One region of the Aquipseudomonas alcaligenes genome, then DNA from elsewhere that is predicted to be linked to it. Evidence: riboswitches for the same ligand, from Rfam matches in the RefSeq annotation. Region 1 holds a riboswitch; each other region holds the start of a gene.
What was found. Region 1 has a riboswitch for cobalamin ahead of AAG092_RS08210 (TonB-dependent receptor domain-containing protein). Riboswitches for the same ligand answer to the same signal wherever they lie in the genome.
Positions count from the first base shown of each region.

Region 2: it holds a riboswitch for cobalamin, as region 1 does, so the genes downstream of both, cobG (precorrin-3B synthase) here and AAG092_RS08210 (TonB-dependent receptor domain-containing protein) in region 1, are expected to answer to the same signal.
Region 3: it holds a riboswitch for cobalamin, as region 1 does, so the genes downstream of both, cobW (cobalamin biosynthesis protein CobW) here and AAG092_RS08210 (TonB-dependent receptor domain-containing protein) in region 1, are expected to answer to the same signal.

Region 1 covers NZ_CP154874.1:1,693,753-1,699,438, forward strand. Annotated here, with positions in the region: gene AAG092_RS08195 (carboxyl transferase domain-containing protein) at 1-41, shown strand, start outside; gene AAG092_RS08200 (alpha/beta fold hydrolase) at 53-1,003, shown strand; gene dxs (1-deoxy-D-xylulose-5-phosphate synthase) at 1,085-2,989, shown strand; cobalamin riboswitch at 3,040-3,245, shown strand; gene AAG092_RS08210 (TonB-dependent receptor domain-containing protein) at 3,326-5,212, shown strand; gene AAG092_RS08215 (helical backbone metal receptor) at 5,252-5,686, opposite strand, start outside.
Region 2 covers NZ_CP154874.1:3,810,369-3,816,054, reverse strand. Annotated here, with positions in the region: gene cobJ (precorrin-3B C(17)-methyltransferase) at 1-330, opposite strand, end outside; gene AAG092_RS18530 (precorrin-2 C(20)-methyltransferase) at 335-1,078, opposite strand; gene AAG092_RS18525 (precorrin-8X methylmutase) at 1,078-1,704, opposite strand; gene cobG (precorrin-3B synthase) at 1,701-2,999, opposite strand; cobalamin riboswitch at 3,095-3,302, opposite strand; gene cbiE (precorrin-6y C5,15-methyltransferase (decarboxylating) subunit CbiE) at 3,356-4,558, shown strand; gene AAG092_RS18510 (cobalt-precorrin-6A reductase) at 4,555-5,289, shown strand; gene AAG092_RS18505 (ferredoxin) at 5,286-5,686, shown strand, end outside.
Region 3 covers NZ_CP154874.1:3,826,288-3,831,973, reverse strand. Annotated here, with positions in the region: gene AAG092_RS18600 (DNA-3-methyladenine glycosylase I) at 1-247, opposite strand, end outside; gene cobM (precorrin-4 C(11)-methyltransferase) at 294-1,043, opposite strand; gene AAG092_RS18590 (cobalamin biosynthesis protein) at 1,040-1,444, opposite strand; cobalamin riboswitch at 1,539-1,776, shown strand; gene cobW (cobalamin biosynthesis protein CobW) at 1,872-2,924, shown strand; gene cobN (cobaltochelatase subunit CobN) at 2,926-5,686, shown strand, end outside.

The DNA of each region.
Region 1 (5,686 bases):
CACGCGCGGGCAAGAAACGGCCCTTCGTCGATACCTGGTAAGGAACTCGCCCATGCCCATCGAACATCGGCTCCTCGCCGTCAACGGCATCGACCTCAGCCTCTACAGCGCCGGCCCCGAAGGCGGCCGCCCGATCTGGCTGCTGCACGGCTTTCCCGAGTGCTGGTACGCCTGGCATCCGCAGATCGAGGCGCTGGCCGCCGCCGGCTACCGGGTGTTCGCCCCGGAGATGCGCGGCTACGGCCAGAGCAGCGCGCCACGCGACCCGGCCGCCTACGACCTGCTGACCCTGTGTGGCGACATCCAGGGCGCCATGGACGCCCTCGGCCAGAGCGCCGTCGCCGTGGTCGGCCATGACTGGGGCGCGCCGGTGGCCTGGCACCTGGCCCTGCTGGAGCCCACGCGGGTGCAGGCCCTCGGCGCCCTGTCGGTGCCCTTCGGCGGGCGACCGAAACGCCCGGCCATCGAGATGATGCGCGAGGCCTACGCCGGGCGCTTCCACTACATCCTCTACTTCCAGCAGCCGGGGCTGGCCGAAGCCGAGCTGGACGCCGACATAGGCCGCAGCCTGCGCCTGCTGCTCGGTGGCCTGGAGGGTGCGCTGCTGCAGGACAAGCCGGCTGACGCCCGGTTGTTCGACGGCGCGGATGACCTGCCGCTGCCGGCCTGGTGCCCGCCCCAGCTGTTCGCCGTGTACGAGCGGACCTTCGCCGGCCGCGGCTTTTACGGCGCGCTGAACTGGTACCGCAACTTCGAGCGCAACTGGCAACGCACCGAGCACCTGGCCGCACTGCGGGTCGAGCAGCCGACCCTGTTCCTGCTCGGCGAGCGCGACCCGGTCGGCCGTTTCGAGGCACCGACCCTGGCGCGCATGGCGGCCAAGGTGCCGCGCCTGGAACAGCACCTGTTGCCCGGCTGCGGCCACTGGCTGCAAAGCGAGGACGGCGCGCGGGTCAGTGCGCTGCTGCTGGATTTCCTGGGGCGGCACTACGCCGCGGGCTGATCCGCTTACAGGGTGTTTGGGCTGTTCCCGGCGCTTCGGGTAAACTGCCGCATCTTTTGCACGCCCATAACGATTCGCCTGATGCCGACCACCTTCCACGAGATTCCGCGCGAGCGCCCCGCCACGCCCCTGCTCGACCGTGCCGAGACCCCGGACGGCCTGCGCCGCCTGGCGGAAAGCGAGCTGGAGACCCTCGCCGACGAGCTGCGCCAGTACCTGCTGTACAGCGTCGGCCAGACCGGCGGGCATTTCGGCGCCGGCCTCGGCGTGGTCGAGCTGACCATCGCCCTGCACTACATCTTCGACACCCCGGATGACCGCCTGGTGTGGGACGTCGGTCACCAGGCCTACCCGCACAAGATCCTCACCGGCCGCCGCGAGCGCATGGCCACCCTGCGCCAGAAGGACGGCCTGGCCGCCTTCCCGCGCCGCAGCGAGAGCGAGTACGACACCTTCGGCGTGGGCCACTCCAGCACCAGCATCAGCGCCGCCCTCGGCATGGCCATCGCCGCGCGCATGCAGGGTTCGCGGCGCAAGGCGGTGGCGGTGATCGGCGACGGCGCGCTGACCGCCGGCATGGCCTTCGAGGCGCTCAACCATGCGTCGGACGTCAAGGCCAACATGCTGGTCGTACTCAATGACAACGACATGTCGATCTCCAAGAACGTCGGCGGCCTGTCCAACTACCTGGCCAAGATCATCTCCAGCCGCACCTATTCGAGCATGCGCGAGGGCAGCAAGAAGATTCTTTCGCGCCTGCCCGGCGCCTGGGAGATCGCGCGCAAGGTCGAGGAGCACGCCAAGGGCATGCTGGTGCCCGGCACCCTGTTCGAGGAACTGGGCTGGAACTACGTCGGCCCGATCGACGGCCACGACCTGCCCACCCTGCTGGCCACCCTGCGCAACATGCGCGACCTGGAGGGCCCGCAGTTCCTCCACGTGGTGACCAAGAAGGGCAAGGGCTTCGCCCCGGCCGAGGCCGACCCGATCGGCTACCACGCCATCACCAAGCTGGAGCCGATCAACGCCCCGGTCGCGCCCAAGCAACCCTCCGGGCCCAAGTACTCCAGCGTGTTCGGCCAGTGGCTGTGCGATATGGCCGCCGAAGATCCGCGCCTGGTCGGCATCACCCCGGCGATGAAGGAAGGCTCGGACCTGGTGGCCTTCAGCGAGCGCTTCCCCGAACGCTACTTCGACGTGGCCATCGCCGAGCAGCATGCGGTGACCCTGGCCGCCGGCATGGCCTGCGACGGCGCCAAGCCGGTGGTGGCGATCTACTCCACCTTCTTGCAGCGCGCCTACGACCAGCTGATCCATGACGTGGCGGTGCAGAATCTCGACGTGCTGTTCGCCATCGACCGCGCCGGCCTGGTCGGCGAAGACGGCCCGACCCATGCCGGCAGCTTCGACATCTCCTACCTGCGCTGCATCCCCGGCATGCTGATCGCCACGCCCAGCGACGAGAACGAGCTGCGCCAGCTGCTGACCACCGGCTACCACTTCCAGGGCCCGGCAGCCGTGCGTTATCCGCGTGGCAGCGGCCCCAACGCGCCCATCGACCCGGCACTGGACAGTGTCGAGATCGGCAAGGCGGTGCTGCGTCGCCAGGGCCAGGGCGTGGCCCTGCTGGTCTTCGGCGTGCAGCTGGCCGAGGCCCTGCGCGTGGGCGAAAGCCTGGATGCCACGGTGGTCGACATGCGCTTCGTCAAACCGCTGGACGAGGCCCTGCTGCGCGAACTGGCGGCCAGCCACGCGCTGCTGGTGACCATCGAGGAAAACGCCGTGATGGGCGGCGCAGGCTCAGCGGTCAGCGAGTTCCTCGCCGCCGAGAACCTGGTCAAGCCGCTGCTGCACCTGGGCCTGCCCGATTACTACGTGGAGCACGCCAAGCCGGCGCAGATGCTCGCCGAGTGCGGCCTGGACCTGGCCGGCATCGAGGCGGCCGTCCGTCGCCGCCTGCAGCAACTTGAGCAAAGCTCAAGCTGAGGCACGCTAAACTTGCTTGAGCTTCAACACGCCGTGCACTAAGGTGCGCGGCGTTTTCTTTTCCATCAGGTGCGCCGGTCAATGCCGGCGATAATCGGGAAGCCGGTGCGCTCCATGAGCAATCCCGGCGCTGCCCCCGCAACGGTAATCGATCGCAGCCCTGCTGCAGATCCGCGCAACAGCCACTGGGTCAACCGGGAAGGCGCGCGGAGCGGAATCGAGAGCCCGGAGACCGGCCTGACGGATTCGACTGGTGTTGCGGAGGGCCGCACCGTCAGGCGCCGCCGTGCGCCTGCTTTCTGCCCTCCTCGAAGTCTTTGTCTTTGAGGAACCCCGATGAAACTGTCCCACACCCTGCCTCTCTCGGCGCTGAGCCTGGCTCTGCTGCCTGCTGGTCTCGCGCTGGCCGCCGGCCAGGACGCCGCGCTCAAGCTGCCCGAGACGCTGATCAGCGCCAACCGCGACGTGCAGCAACGCGATGCCAGCAGCACGGCGAGCACCGTATTCACCCGCGCCGACATCGAACGCCTGCAGCCGGCCTCGGTCAGTGACCTGCTGCGCCGCGCCCCCGGCGTGCAGGTGACCGACAATAGTGCCGGCAGCCTGGCCAGCCTGTATATCCGCGGCACCAAGTCGGCACAGAGCCTGGTGCTGGTAGACGGCATGCGCATCGCCTCGGCCAGCTCCGGCGACAGCAACCTGCAGTTCCTCAATGTCGACCAGATCGAGCGCGTCGAAGTGCTGCGCGGCCCACGCTCGGCGGTGTACGGTGCCGACGCCATCGGCGGCGTGGTGCAGATCTTCACCCGCCGCAGCGCTGGCGAGGGCCTGCAGCCCTTCGTACGCATGAGCTATGGCAGCAACGACAGCTGGCGACGCAGCGCCGGACTCTCCGGCGGCGACCAGCAGACCCGCTTCAGCCTGGCCGGTAGCCTCGACGAGAGCGACGGCATCGATCGCACCGGCATCTCCTACGACTCCGACCAGGACCACGACGCCTACCGCAACAAGGCCTTCAGCCTGAGCCTGAGCCACAGCTTCAGCGAACAGCTGGAAGCCGGCGTCAACGTCCTCGACCAGCGCGGCCGTACCGAGTTCGACAACCCCTTCGGCCGTTTCGACATGACCACCTTCGAGTCGGTCGGCCAGGAGCCCTACAGCGACTTCACCCTCAGCAGCGTGTCCAGCTACCTGGACGCGCAGGTCAACGACCTGTGGAGCAGCCGCCTGGAAGTCGGCCACAGCGAGAACCGCGAGGAAAGCCTGGACAAGCTCAGCGACGAGCGTGGCGTGTTCAACACCTATCGCGACTCGGTGAACTGGCTCAACACCCTGGCCCTGAGCGACAGCCACGGCCTGCTGCTGGGTGGCGAGTGGTACGAGGATCAGCTCAACAGCAACACCGCCTTCGCCGAGCAGCAGCGCTGGAACCAGGCCGCGTTTGTCCAGCATCGCTATGAGAGCGAGCACTTCTCCACCGAGCTGGGCGTACGCCACGACAAGAACGAGCAGTTCGGCAGCGAGAATACCTGGAGCGGCGCCCTGACCCTGCCGCTGAACGCCGGCAATGACCTGGTGCTGTCGTACAGCGAGGGCTTCCGCGCGCCGACCTTCAACGATCTCTACTACCCGGACTACAGCAACCCGGACCTCAAGCCCGAGCACTCGAAAAGCTATGAGCTGCAGTGGCGCAGCCAACTGGCCGAGCGCACACGCCTGGAGGCCTCGCTGTATCGCACCGATATCGAGGACGCGATCGCCAGCGACCAGAACTTCATCCCGCAGAACATCGCCGAAGCCCGCATCCACGGCTTCGAGGCCAACCTGCAGCAGGAGCTGTTCGGCTGGCAGGGCCAGCTCGGCATCGCCTTCGTCGATCCGCGCGACCGCGACAGCGGCCACACCCTCAATCGCCGTGCCCGCCGCACCCTCAGCCTGGACCTGGATCGCGCCTTCGGTGCCTTCGCCGTCGGTGCCACCTGGCAGCTGGCGAGCAGCAGCTACGACGACCCGGACAACCAGCACGAACTGGGCGGCTACGGCCTGCTCGGCCTGCGCGGCAGCTGGCAGGCGAGCGGCGAGCTGAAGCTGGAGGCGAAGATCGACAACCTGCTGGACAAGGACTACCAGCGCGCCCTGTACGAGCACGAAGGCGAACGCTACGGCTACCGCCAGGAAGGCCGCACGGCCCTGCTCGGGTTCGTCTGGACTCCCAGGCTGTAAACGAACAAGGCCCCGCGAGGGGCCTTTTTTCTCAATACCTCAACGGGCCCTGGCCAACAGTTCGCAGAGCTGTTCGGTGGCCGCCAGCATCTGGAAGCTGGGGCGCTCCAGGCCCTTGTCCGGTACCGTCCACAGCTGGCCAAGACGCACCGCGGGCAGCTGCGGCCAGGCTCGCCAGCGCTGCAGTTCGGCCTCGCTGCCCCCCAGAATCACCTCGGGCGCGCGCCCCAGCACCGCCTCGACATTGACCTGGGGGGCCGGCAACTGCAGATCGGCGAACACGTTGTGCGCGCCACACACCCGCAGCGCGTCACTGACGATCTGCCGCCCGCCCAGGGTGTACAGCGGCTCGTTCCAGACCTGGTAGAACACCGCCAGCGGCGGCTTGCGACGGTAGCGCCGGCGCAGCTCGGCCAGGCGCGTGGTGAAGCGGTCGCGCAGCTCGCGCCCATGGGCCTCGGCACCGACCAGCCG
Region 2 (5,686 bases), 2.0 Mb from region 1:
GGCCAGGCGATTGACCCCGGCCAGGCCACCGAGCAGCGGCACCACGGCGCTGCCGTCCTCGGCCAGGGCCAGCACCGGCGGCTCCATGCCCTTCTCCACCAGGGCAGAAGCCAGGCTGCGGATGACGATGCCGGCGGCGCACAGGGCGATGATCGGCATGCCTGCGCGGTACAGGCCGCGCAGGTGTTCGGCGAATTCGCGGTAGCTCTCATCGACCTCGTCGACCCGCCCGGCCAGGCCGTGGATGCGCGCCTGCGGGTAGCGTTGCTGCACGCGGCGTGCGGTAGCCAGCGCCGAGGCGCCGAGGATGACGATGGCGGCGGGATTCATCGACTCAGCCACGCCACTTCTCCCCCGGCACCAGGATCATGGAAAAGTACGGCGAGGCCAGCGGGTCGACCTCATCCAGCGGCACTATCTGCTGGTTGTCCATGGTCGCGCGCTCCACGTAGTGGGCACGCTCGGCCAGGCCGAGGCGTTGCAGTACGCGGCGCACCTTGTCGAAGTTGCGGCCGAGCTTCATCACCACGGCGGCCTCGGCAGTGCGCAGGCGCTGCTCCAGTTCTTCCTCCGGCAGCACGCCGGAGAGCACGCTCAAGCTCTGGTTGCGATACACCAGCGGCGTGCCCAGCACCGAGGCGCAGCCGAGCATGGAGCACACGCCGGGCACCACCTCGGCCTCATAGCGCTCGGCCAGGCGGTCGTGCAGGTACATGTAGGAGCCGTAGAAGAACGGATCACCCTCGCAGATCACCGCCACGTCGCGGCCGGCATCCAGCTCCAGGGCGATCTGCGCGGCGCAGGTGTCGTAGAAGTCGGCGATCACATCCTCGTAGGACAACGGCGGCGCCAGCTTCTCGGTGGTCACCGGGTAGACCAGCGGCAGGCGGCGCTGCGCAGCGGTGAGATGGGCCTCGATGATGCCGAAGGCGTTGCCGCCCTGCCCCTTGTTGGCCTTGGCCTTGGCCACGAAGTAGCCAACCACCGGCGCCGACTGCAGTAGGCGCAGGGCTTTCAAGGTGATCAGCTCCGGATCGCCGGGGCCGACACCGAGGCCGAGCAGACGTCCCTTGCGCATCACTCCATCTCCGTGGCCAGGGCGTTGACGGCGGCGGCGGCCATGGCGCTGCCGCCACGACGGCCGCGCACGATGACGTAGGGCACGCCACGGCTGTCGGCAGCCAGCATGTCCTTGGATTCAGCCGCGCCAATAAAGCCCACCGGCATGCCGAGGATCAGCGCCGGCCTGGGCGCGCCGGCGTCGAGCATCTCCAGCAGGTAGAACAGCGCGGTCGGCGCATTGCCGATCACCACCACGCTGCCCTCCAGGTACTCGCGCCAGTGCTCCAGCGCCGCCGCCGAGCGGGTGTTGCCGAGATCGCGGGCCAGCTGCGGCACGTCTGCCTCATTCAGGGTGCAGATCACCGGGTTGTTGGCCGGCAGGCGTGCGCGGGTGATGCCCTCGGCCACCATGCGCGCGTCGCAGAGGATCGGCGCGCCCTTGGCCAGGGCGGCGCGGCCGGCAGCGCCGGCACCGGGCGAAAAGCGCAGGTCATGCACCACATCGACCATGCCGCAGGCGTGGATCAGCCGTACGGCGAGCTTTTCCAGGTCGGCCGGGATGGCCGCGAGATCGGCCTCGGCGCGGATGGTGGCGAAGGACTGGCGATAGATCTCCTGACCATCGCGGATGTAATCGATCATTCGGGGCTTCCTGCGGCGAGGCGCTCGCCGGCTTGGTCGATATCGAGGGATTGCGCCAGCAGGCGGCCGAACCCGGCCAGGCCCTGCTCGCGGCGATAGAGGTCATAACGGCCGCCGGGCTGAGCCAGCAGCGTGTAGGGCGCGACATGGGCGGCGGCGCAGCTGCGCGGGCAGCCGCTCAGATGCACCTGGGCCGGTCCATTGGGGCCAAGGCGCTCGGCCAGACGCTGGGCATCGGCCTTGGTGTCCGCGCCGGCCTTGGCGCAGCCGGCGCTGCCGCTACAGGCGAGCATCCGCGCCAGCGGCGCGCGGTCATCCAGCAGCAGGCCGATGTCATTCAAGGCTTGCGCCACGATGGCCTGGCGGGCAACGGGCACATCCGGCAGCAGCACGCCCTGCCAGGGCGTGAGACGCAGCTCGCCACTGCCCTCGGAGTCAGCCAGTGCAGCCAGGGCATGCAACTGCTCCGCGTGCAGGCGCCCGAGCGGCGCGCCGGCCAGCAGCATCACCCAGCCTGACTGCGCCTGCACATGTGCCCCCAACGGCGGGCTGTCGTAGCGCGGACGCAGCGGAGTGGCCCATGGCTGCTGCACTGGTAATGACAGGCGCGCCAGGAACTGCTCGACCGACAGTTCAGCCAGCAGCTGGCGCATCCGGGTATGTGTGCCGGCCGCCTGCAGGAACAGCCGCAGCACCGTCTCCACCAGCATCTCCGCCTGTACCAAGGGAATCGCACCCAGCGCCGGATCACGCGGGCAGCCCGCCAGGCCGAAGGCCAGGCGGGTTCCGTCGGGCAAGGCACTGAGCCACAGGTCGTGGGGATGGTCGAGCATGGCCAGGGACTCGCCGCCGTCCAGCTGGATGGCGAACTTGGCGGACAGGCCGTGAAACTCGGGCGTATTTTCCAGCAGCGCCAGCAGGCGTGCGGCCAGCGGACGGGTATCGAGGTGCGCGCTGCGATCGCGCCCGGCCGCCGGGCTGAGCAGCAGGTTGCGCACATCGTCGGCGGCCGGGTTACGCGGACCGAGGCCGCCGGCCAGCAGGTGCTGCACCAGCGGCGCCTGGCATTCCTCGCGCACACCGCGCAGCTGCAGGTTGCTGCGGTTGGTCAGCTCCAGCACACCACTGCCATAGAGCCGCGCGGCCTCGGCCACGGCGCGGGCCTGGGCGCTGGTCAGCAGCCCGCCGGGCAGTTTGACGCGGCAGATGCCGCCATCACGCGCGGGCACGACACGCCACAGCCCCGGGCAGGCCGAGGGACGCAACAAAGACGCGGCAGGAGCAACTGGCTGCATGCGGTCACCGACAACAAACGACGCGGCGACCGAACCGGAGGCATCACCCGGGCAGGGCGATTCCTTGGCATCGGTACACCCCGCCCGATGTTGGCACTCGCGACTGCGTCGTCGGCAGGTCTCCTGGCTGGCAGGTCGTCATCGCGGCGCGGCCTTCCCGATTGCTCAGTGGCGTATGTGCGGAGCGACTCGCTGCTTACAGTTGCGGGGGCAGCCATGGTTGGAGCCGAGGCTCACCCATGTTCCCTCTTAGGCCCATTGGCTCCCCTGGAGGGGCCGGGCACCGACGAAGGCGCTATTATGCCCGCTTTTTCCGGCGCCGGGCCAAGCCCGCGCGTCACCGCAAGGAGAGCTGCATGACGGCCTGGCTGACAGTGGTAGGCATTGGCGAAGACGGCTACGCCGGCCTGGGCAAGGCGGCGCGGCGCGCGCTGCTGGAGGCCGAATGCATTGTCGGCGCGCCGCGCCAGCTCGACCTGCTGCCGCCGTGCATCCGCGCCCCGCGCCAGACCTGGCCCAGCCCCTTCAGCCTCGAACCCGTGCTGCAGCGACGCGGCACACCGACCTGCGTACTGGCCAGCGGCGACCCCATGCTGTTCGGCATCGGCGCCAGCCTGGCGCGGCAGGTCGATGGAGGCGAGATGCGGGTGCTGCCGGCGCCCTCCTCCTATTCCCTGGCCGCTGCCCGCCTGGGCTGGCCGCTGCAGGACGTGCCCCTGCTGTCGGTGGTGGCGCGCCCGCTGCCCGCCGTCGCCCGCCATCTGCACGACGGCCAGCGTCTGCTGATCCTGTGCAATGACGGCAGCAGCCCGGGTGCCATCGCCGCCCTGCTGCGCGAACGCGGCTTCGGCGCCAGCCGCCTGAGCGTGCTGGAACACCTGGGCGGCCCGCACGAGCGGCGTATCGATGGCCTGGCAGCAAGCTGGAGCCTGGAGGAAGTGGCCGCACTCAATCTACTGGCCGTCGAGTGCAGGGCCGACACCGGCGTGCAGCCGCTACCGTTGACCATCGGCCTGCCTGACGATGCCTATCGCCACGACGGCCAGCTGACCAAGCGCGACGTGCGCGCCATTACCCTCGCCCGCCTGGCGCCGCGCCCCGGCGAGCTGCTGTGGGATGTCGGCGCCGGTTGCGGCTCGATCGGCATCGAGTGGCTGCGCAGCCACCCGCGCTGCCGCGCCATCGCCATCGAAGCCGATGCCGGCCGCCAGCAGCTGATTGCCCATAATCGCGATGCCCTCGGCGTGCCGCAGCTGCAGCTGGTGGCCGGCGAGGCACCGCAGGCCCTGGCCGGCCTGGAGGCGCCCGACGCCATCTTTATCGGTGGCGGCGTCACCGTGCCCGGCGTGCTGGAGCATTGCTGGCAGATGCTGAAACCGGGCGGCCGGCTGGTCGCCAATGCCGTGACCCTGCAGAGCGAGGCGGCTCTGGTGGCCTTCCGCGAGCGGCACGGCGGCGAGCTGACCCGCATCGCCGTGGCCCAGGCCCAGCCGTTGGGCGACTTCGACACCTGGCGCAGCGCCCTGCCGATCACCCTACTGGAAGTGCACAAGCCATGACCCGCGTACTGCTGCTCGGTGGCGTCGGCGATGCCCTGCGCCTGGCCCGGCGCCTGGGCCCCGGGCACCTTTACAGCCTGGCCGGGCTGGGCCAGGTGCCGGACGATCTGAGCTGCCGGGTGCGCGTCGGTGGTTTCGGCGGGGCCGAGGGTCTGGCCGACTTTATTCGCAGCGAAGATTTCGATCTGCTGCTGGACGTCACCCATCCCTATGCCGCGCAAATCAGCGCCAATGCCGCTGCGGCCGCGCGCCTGGCCGGCGTGCCCTGCTGGGCGCTGCGCCGCCCCGGCTGGCAGCAGCAGCCTGGCGACGACTGGCGCGAGGTGGCCGACTGGGCCGCGCTAATCCAGGCGCTGGCACCCTTCGCCAAGCCCTTCTTCACCCTCGGCCGCGAGCCGCTGGCGCACCTCGATGAAATCCCGGCGCACCAGCACTGGAACCTGCGCCTGCTCGATGCCCAGCCCGAACACCCGCGTGCGCGCTGCATCGCCGCGCGCGGCCCCTTCACCCTCGAGGACGAACGCACGCTGTTCGCCACCGAGGGCTTCGATGTGCTGGTGAGCAAGAACAGCGGCGGCCATGCCACCGAGGCCAAGCTGCAGGTCGCCCGCGAGCGCGGCCTGCCGGTGCTGCTGCTGGCACGCCCCGAATTGCCCGAGGTGGAGCGCAGCTTCGCCGATCCCGACACCCTGTGGCAGGCGCTACAGCCGCTGCTCCGAGACCCCCGATGAAGACCGAGACCTACGCCCGCGTGCTGTTCGCCGGCCCCGACCTCAACCATGGCAGCTTCGCCGAGCTGACCCGCCGCCAGTTCGGCGAACAATTCGGCGCTGCCGTGCTAGAGGATCTGTTCGATACCGGCGCTGGCTACGACGAGCTCTGGGCGCGGGTGCGCGAATGCCTGAACGCTAACGAGCTGCCACTATTGCTCGTCGATCTCGACCCGTTAGGCGGCAGCCCGCAGCTGGACTGGCTACGCGGCGAGCTGCAGGCCCTGGCCGGCGAGCGTGCCGATCAGCTGTTCGTCTGCGCCGGCAATAGCGAGGACGTAGCGGCGCTGGCTGAACTGGTCCAGCAGCCGGACAAGCATCTGGGCTGCGTGGAGGTGCCGCAGCTGCCGGCCAGTCA
Region 3 (5,686 bases), 2.0 Mb from region 1:
CCATCAGCACCACCTTCTCCGGGTCGAAGCCGAAGAACACCTGCTCGAAGGCCGGCCACTTGGCGTCGACCAGGCTGTGCTTGAGGCCGGCGCGGAACACCCGCAGTGCCAGCAGCGACAGGTAGCGATCGTCACTCAGCGCACGCAGCTCGGCGTCAGAGCGGGGCTGCGGCAGGCGCGCCTCCAGCGCCGCGGCCGAGCCGAAGCGGTTGAGGCAGTACTCGTGGAGCCATTGATAGTCACGCATGCTTGATCTCCCTTGCAGCCGTGAAGGTTGCCCGACGCACGCGGGCTCAGTCCAGGCGATAGAGGTGGCGCGTTGCCTCGGCATACAGGGCCGACTGGGCGAAATCGTCCGTGGCCAGGACCCGCCCGACCAGGATCAGCGCGGTGCGGCGAAAGCCTTTCAGCGCCACCCGCGCCTCGATGTCCGCCAGGGTGCCGCGCACCCAGTCCTGGTCGGGCCAGCTGGCGCGGTACACCACGGCGATCGGGCAGTCGGGGCCGTAGTACGGCAACAGCTCGTCAACAATGCGCGGCAGGTGCTGCACGCCGAGGTGGATGGCCAGGGTCGCGCGGTGGCTGGCCAGAGCGCCCAGCTCCTCCCCCGCCGGCATCGGCGAATTGTGCCCGTAGCGGGTGAGGATCACCGTCTGCGCCACCTCCGGCAGGGTCAGCTCGGCCTCCAACAGCGCCGCGCAGGCGGCGGTCGCGGTGACCCCGGGGATGATCTCGAAGGGAATGTTCAGCGCGCGCAGCTCGCGGATCTGCTCGCCGATGGCGCCATACAGCGAGGGGTCACCGGAATGCACGCGGGCCACATCCTGGCCTCGCGCATGGGCCTCGGCCAGCAGCGCGATGATCTGCGACAGGTGCAGTTCGGCGGTATTCACCACCTGCTCGGCCTGGTGCCAGTCGAGCACGGCCGCCGGCACCAGCGAGCCGGCATAGACGATCACCGGGCAGCTGCGGATCAGGCGCTGGCCCTTGACGGTGATCAGCTCGGGGTCGCCGGGGCCGGCGCCGATGAAATAGACGGTCATGCACAGGGCTCCGAATCGATGCGCGCCAGGGCGCAGGTGGCATTGGCGCTGCGCAGGCGCGGGCCGAGCAGCTGCGCCCGCCCCAGGCGTGCGGCGGCGGCCAGAGCGCTGGGCTCGGCCACCGCCGGGCTGCCGGCCACTTGCTGGGTCAGCGGCTTGGCCTCGGCCTGCCCGGCGAATGCCAGCAGCGCCTCGGCCGCCACATGTTCCAGCGGTAGCCGCAGGCGTTCGGCCAGGGCCTGCAGGCCAGGCTCGTCACGCTTGTGCGCGCTGCTGGCCAGCCCGACCAGTTCGTCCAGCTGCCGGCCGTGGGCAGCCAGGCACTGCTGCAGCAGCGCCTGCAGTTCGTCCACCGGACAACCGCGCCGGCAGCCGAACCCGGCAATCAGGCGAATCGGCATGGGCACTCCCGCTGCGAGCCAAAAGGCCGCGTAGCTCAGCACGCGCGCCGATGCGGGTCAACCGCACGGTTGACCGCTTTCCGGCCGCTGCGTAGCCTTGCGCCCTTTCCGAGGTTCTTCTTCGCCCGACGAAGAAGCTAAGAGGGAACAGGGTTCATGCCCTGGCTGCCCCCGCAACTGTGAACGGATGACGTCCTTCGACATGCCACTGCCCTGACGGGTGGGAAGGCGAAGGATAGAGCCCGAGCCCCCTATGATCTCGCCAGAGATCGCAGGAGGCTTTCGGCCTCACGCCGTGAGCCAGGAGACCTGCCTCGTGAAAGTGTTCGACAACCGGGCGGGGTGATCCGGTGGTGTTCGGCCCTCGCTCGCCTGCGGGAGCCCCGCCCTGCCCGTCCGTCCATTTTCCCGACGCAGCAGGGCCGCCATGCACACTCTCGCCAAACTCCCCGTCACCATCGTCACCGGCTTTCTCGGTGCCGGCAAAACCACCCTGCTGCGCCATCTGCTGAGCCACGCGGGCGGGCGGCGCATCGCAGTGATCGTCAACGAGTTCGGCGAGCTGGGCATCGACGGCGCCATCCTCAAGCAGTGCTCCATCGGCTGCAGCGAGGAAGAAGCCGAGGGCCGCATCTTCGAGCTGGCCAACGGCTGCCTGTGCTGCACCGTGCAGGAAGAGTTCTTCCCGGTGATGCGTGAGCTGGTGGCGCGTCGCGGCGAGCTCGACCATATCCTCATCGAAACCTCCGGCCTGGCCCTGCCCAAGCCGCTGGTACAGGCCTTCAACTGGCCGGAAATCCGCACCGCCTGCACCGTGGATGCGGTGATCACCGTGGTCGACAGCCCGGCCGTGGCTGCCGGCACCTTCGCCGCCTTCCCTGAGCAGGTGGACGCCCAGCGCCAGCAGGACCCGAACCTCGACCACGAGTCGCCGCTGCACGAGCTGTTCGCCGACCAGCTGGCCAGCGCTGACCTGGTGCTGCTGAACAAGACCGACCTGCTGGATGCCGATGCACTGGCCGCCGTGCGCGCCGAAGTGGCCGAGGAACTGCCGCCGGCGGTCAAGGTGATCGAGGCCCAGGGCGGTGAGCTGCCGCTGGAGGTGCTGCTCGGCCTGAACTGCGAGACCGAGCTGCATATCGACAGCCGACGCACTCATCATGACGAGGAAGACGAGGACCACGACCACGACGAGTTCGACGCCTTCGACGTCGTGCTGCCGGAAGCCGAGGAAGCGCGCCTGCTGGCCGCTCTCAAGGACGCCGTGGCCAAGCACGGCATCCTGCGCGTCAAGGGCTTCGCCGCCATCCCCGGCAAGGCCATGCGCCTGCTGGTGCAGGGCGTCGGCCAGCGCTTCGACCGCCACTTCGACCGCGCCTGGGGTGCAGACGAAGCGCGGCAGACGCGCCTGGTACTGATCGGCCAGGACCTCGACCGCACCGCCATCGAGGCGGAGCTGAAGGCCGCACTGGCCGGCTGACATGCACCTGCTCCGCGCCCAGGCCGGCGTCACCCTGCCGGCCGACAGCATCGCCGACCTCGGCCAGACCCCGGCCGAGCTGGTGATCCTCTGCACCGGTGACTCGCACCTCTCCTTGCTGGCCGAGGTGGCGCGCGAGCTGCCCGCGGATTTCCCCAGCCTGCGCCTGGCCAGCCCGGCGCAGCTGCCCAACCATGCTTCGGTGGATTTCTACGTCGAGCAGGTGCTGCGCCACGCCAGGGTCATCCTGATCTCGGTACACGGCGGCGTCAGCTACTGGCGCTACGGCATCGAACGTGTGGTCGAGCTGGGCCGCCTGGGCGCCACCATCATCCTGGTGCCGGGCGACGACCGCGCCGATCCCGAGCTGAGCGAACTGAGCAACGTGGCAAGCGAGAACAGCCAGCGCCTGTGGCAATACCTGCGCCAGGGCGGCGCGGACAATGCGCGCCATCTGCTGCACTGCATCGCCAGCCGCTGGCTGCAGCGCGATTATCCGTGGAGCGAGCCGCGCACTCTGCCGCGCACGCTGATCCATCACCCGCGCCATACTGAGGCAACCCTCGATCACTGGCGCGCCGACTGGCAGCCGGACCAGCCGGTGGCAGCGCTGCTGTTCTACCGCGCCCAGGTACAGGCCGGTAATACCGCCTTCGTCGACGTCTTCTGCCAGCGCCTGCAGGCCCAGGGCCTCAACCCGCTGCCGATTGCCGTGGCCAGTCTCAAGGAAGCCGAATGCCTGGCGCAGGCCGAGGCCTGGCTGGACCAGGCCGAAGCGGCGGTGATCCTCAACACCACCGGCTTCGCCCAGTCCAACCCGGATGCGCCACAGGAACGGCCATTCCGCCGCGACGTACCGGTGCTGCAGGCGCTTTGCGCCCTGGACAGCGAAGAGCAGTGGCAGGCCAGCGCCCAGGGCCTGGGCCCGCGCGACCTGGCCATGCATATCGCCCTGCCCGAGCTGGACGGTCGCCTGATCACCCGGCCGATCAGCTTCAAGGGCGTGGCCGCGCGCAGCGAACGCAGCCAGAGCGACGTGGTGCGCTATCGCCCGCACCTGCCGGGCATGGACTTCGTCGCCGAGCTGGCACGACGCTGGTCCCAGCTTGCCGCCAAGGCCAGCGCCGACAAGCGCGTCGCCCTGATCCTGGCCAACTACCCGACCCGCGACGGCCGCATCGGCAACGGCGTCGGCCTGGACACCCCGGCCGCCGCGCTGAATATCCTGCGCGCCCTGCAGCAGCAGGGTTATCCGGTTGAGGGACTGCCGAACGACGGCACCACGCTGATCCACCAGTTGCTCGGCGGTGTGACCAACGATCTGGACAATCTCGACCTGCGCCCCTGCGCCCAGAGCCTGGCGCTGGACGACTACCAGCACTGGTTCGCCAGTCTGCCCGAGGCCAATCAGCGCGCCGTGACCGAGCGCTGGGGCCAGCCCGAACAGGACCCGATGTACCGCAGCGGCCGCCTGATGATCGCCGGCCTGCGCTTCGGCCTGACTTTCGTCGGCATCCAGCCGGCGCGCGGCTATCAACTCGACGCCGCGGCGGTGTACCACGACCCGGACCTGGTGCCGCCACACGGCTACCTGGCCTTCTACTGCTGGCTGCGCACCACGTTCGCCGTCGACGCGCTGATCCATGTCGGCAAGCACGGCAACCTGGAGTGGCTGCCAGGCAAGAGCGTTGGCCTGTCCGAGGCCTGCTGGCCGAGTGCGATTCTCGGCCCGCTACCCAACCTCTACCCCTTTATCGTCAACGACCCCGGCGAAGGCGCCCAGGCCAAGCGCCGCACGCAGGCGGTGATCCTCGACCACCTGATGCCACCACTGACCCGCGCCGAGAGCTATGGCCCGCTGCGCGATCTGGAGCGCCTGGCCGACGAATACTACGAGGCCAGCCAGCTCGACCCGCGCCGCGCCCTGGAGCTGCGCGGCGAAATCCAGCGCAAGGTGCGCGAAGCCAGCCTCGACCGCGAGCTGGGCCTGCAGGTCAATGACGACCCGGACAGCTGGTTGCCACAGCTGGACGCCTACCTGTGCGACCTCAAGGAATCGCAGATCCGCGACGGCCTGCACTGCTTCGGCGAATCGCCGAGTGGGCGCCTGCGTCGCGACACCCTGCTCTCCCTGGTGCGCATCCCCCGTGGCGACGGCCAGGGCCGGCATGCCAGCCTGTTGCGCGCGTTGGCCCAGGACCTGGCTCTGGACTTCGACCCGCTGGGTGGCGAGCCGGCCGAACCCTGGAACGGACCACGCCCGGATTGCCTGTTACCCCTGAGCGTTGAGCCCTGGCGCAGCCGTGGCGACACCCGCGAGCGCCTGGAACTGCTCGCCCTGCAACTGATCGAGCAGCCCGATTCGCCCGCGCCCGGCCCGGCCAGCGCCGCAGTGTTGAACGAGCTGCGCAGCCATATCGCCCCGCTTCTGGACAGCTGCGGCGCTGCAGAGATGAACGGCCTGCTCGCCGCCCTGCAGGGCCGATTCGTGCCGCCGGGCCCCAGCGGCGCACCCAGCCGTGGACGCCTGGACGTGCTGCCCACCGGGCGCAACTTCTATTCGGTGGACGTACGCCACCTGCCCACCCCCACAGCCTGGCGCATCGGGGTACAGAGCGCCGAGCGCCTGCTCGAACGCCACCTGCAGGACGAGGGCGAACACCTGCAGCGCCTGGGCCTGTCGGTATGGGGCACGGCAACAATGCGCACCGGCGGCGACGACATCGCCCAGGCCCTGGCCCTGCTCGGCGTGCGTCCGGTAT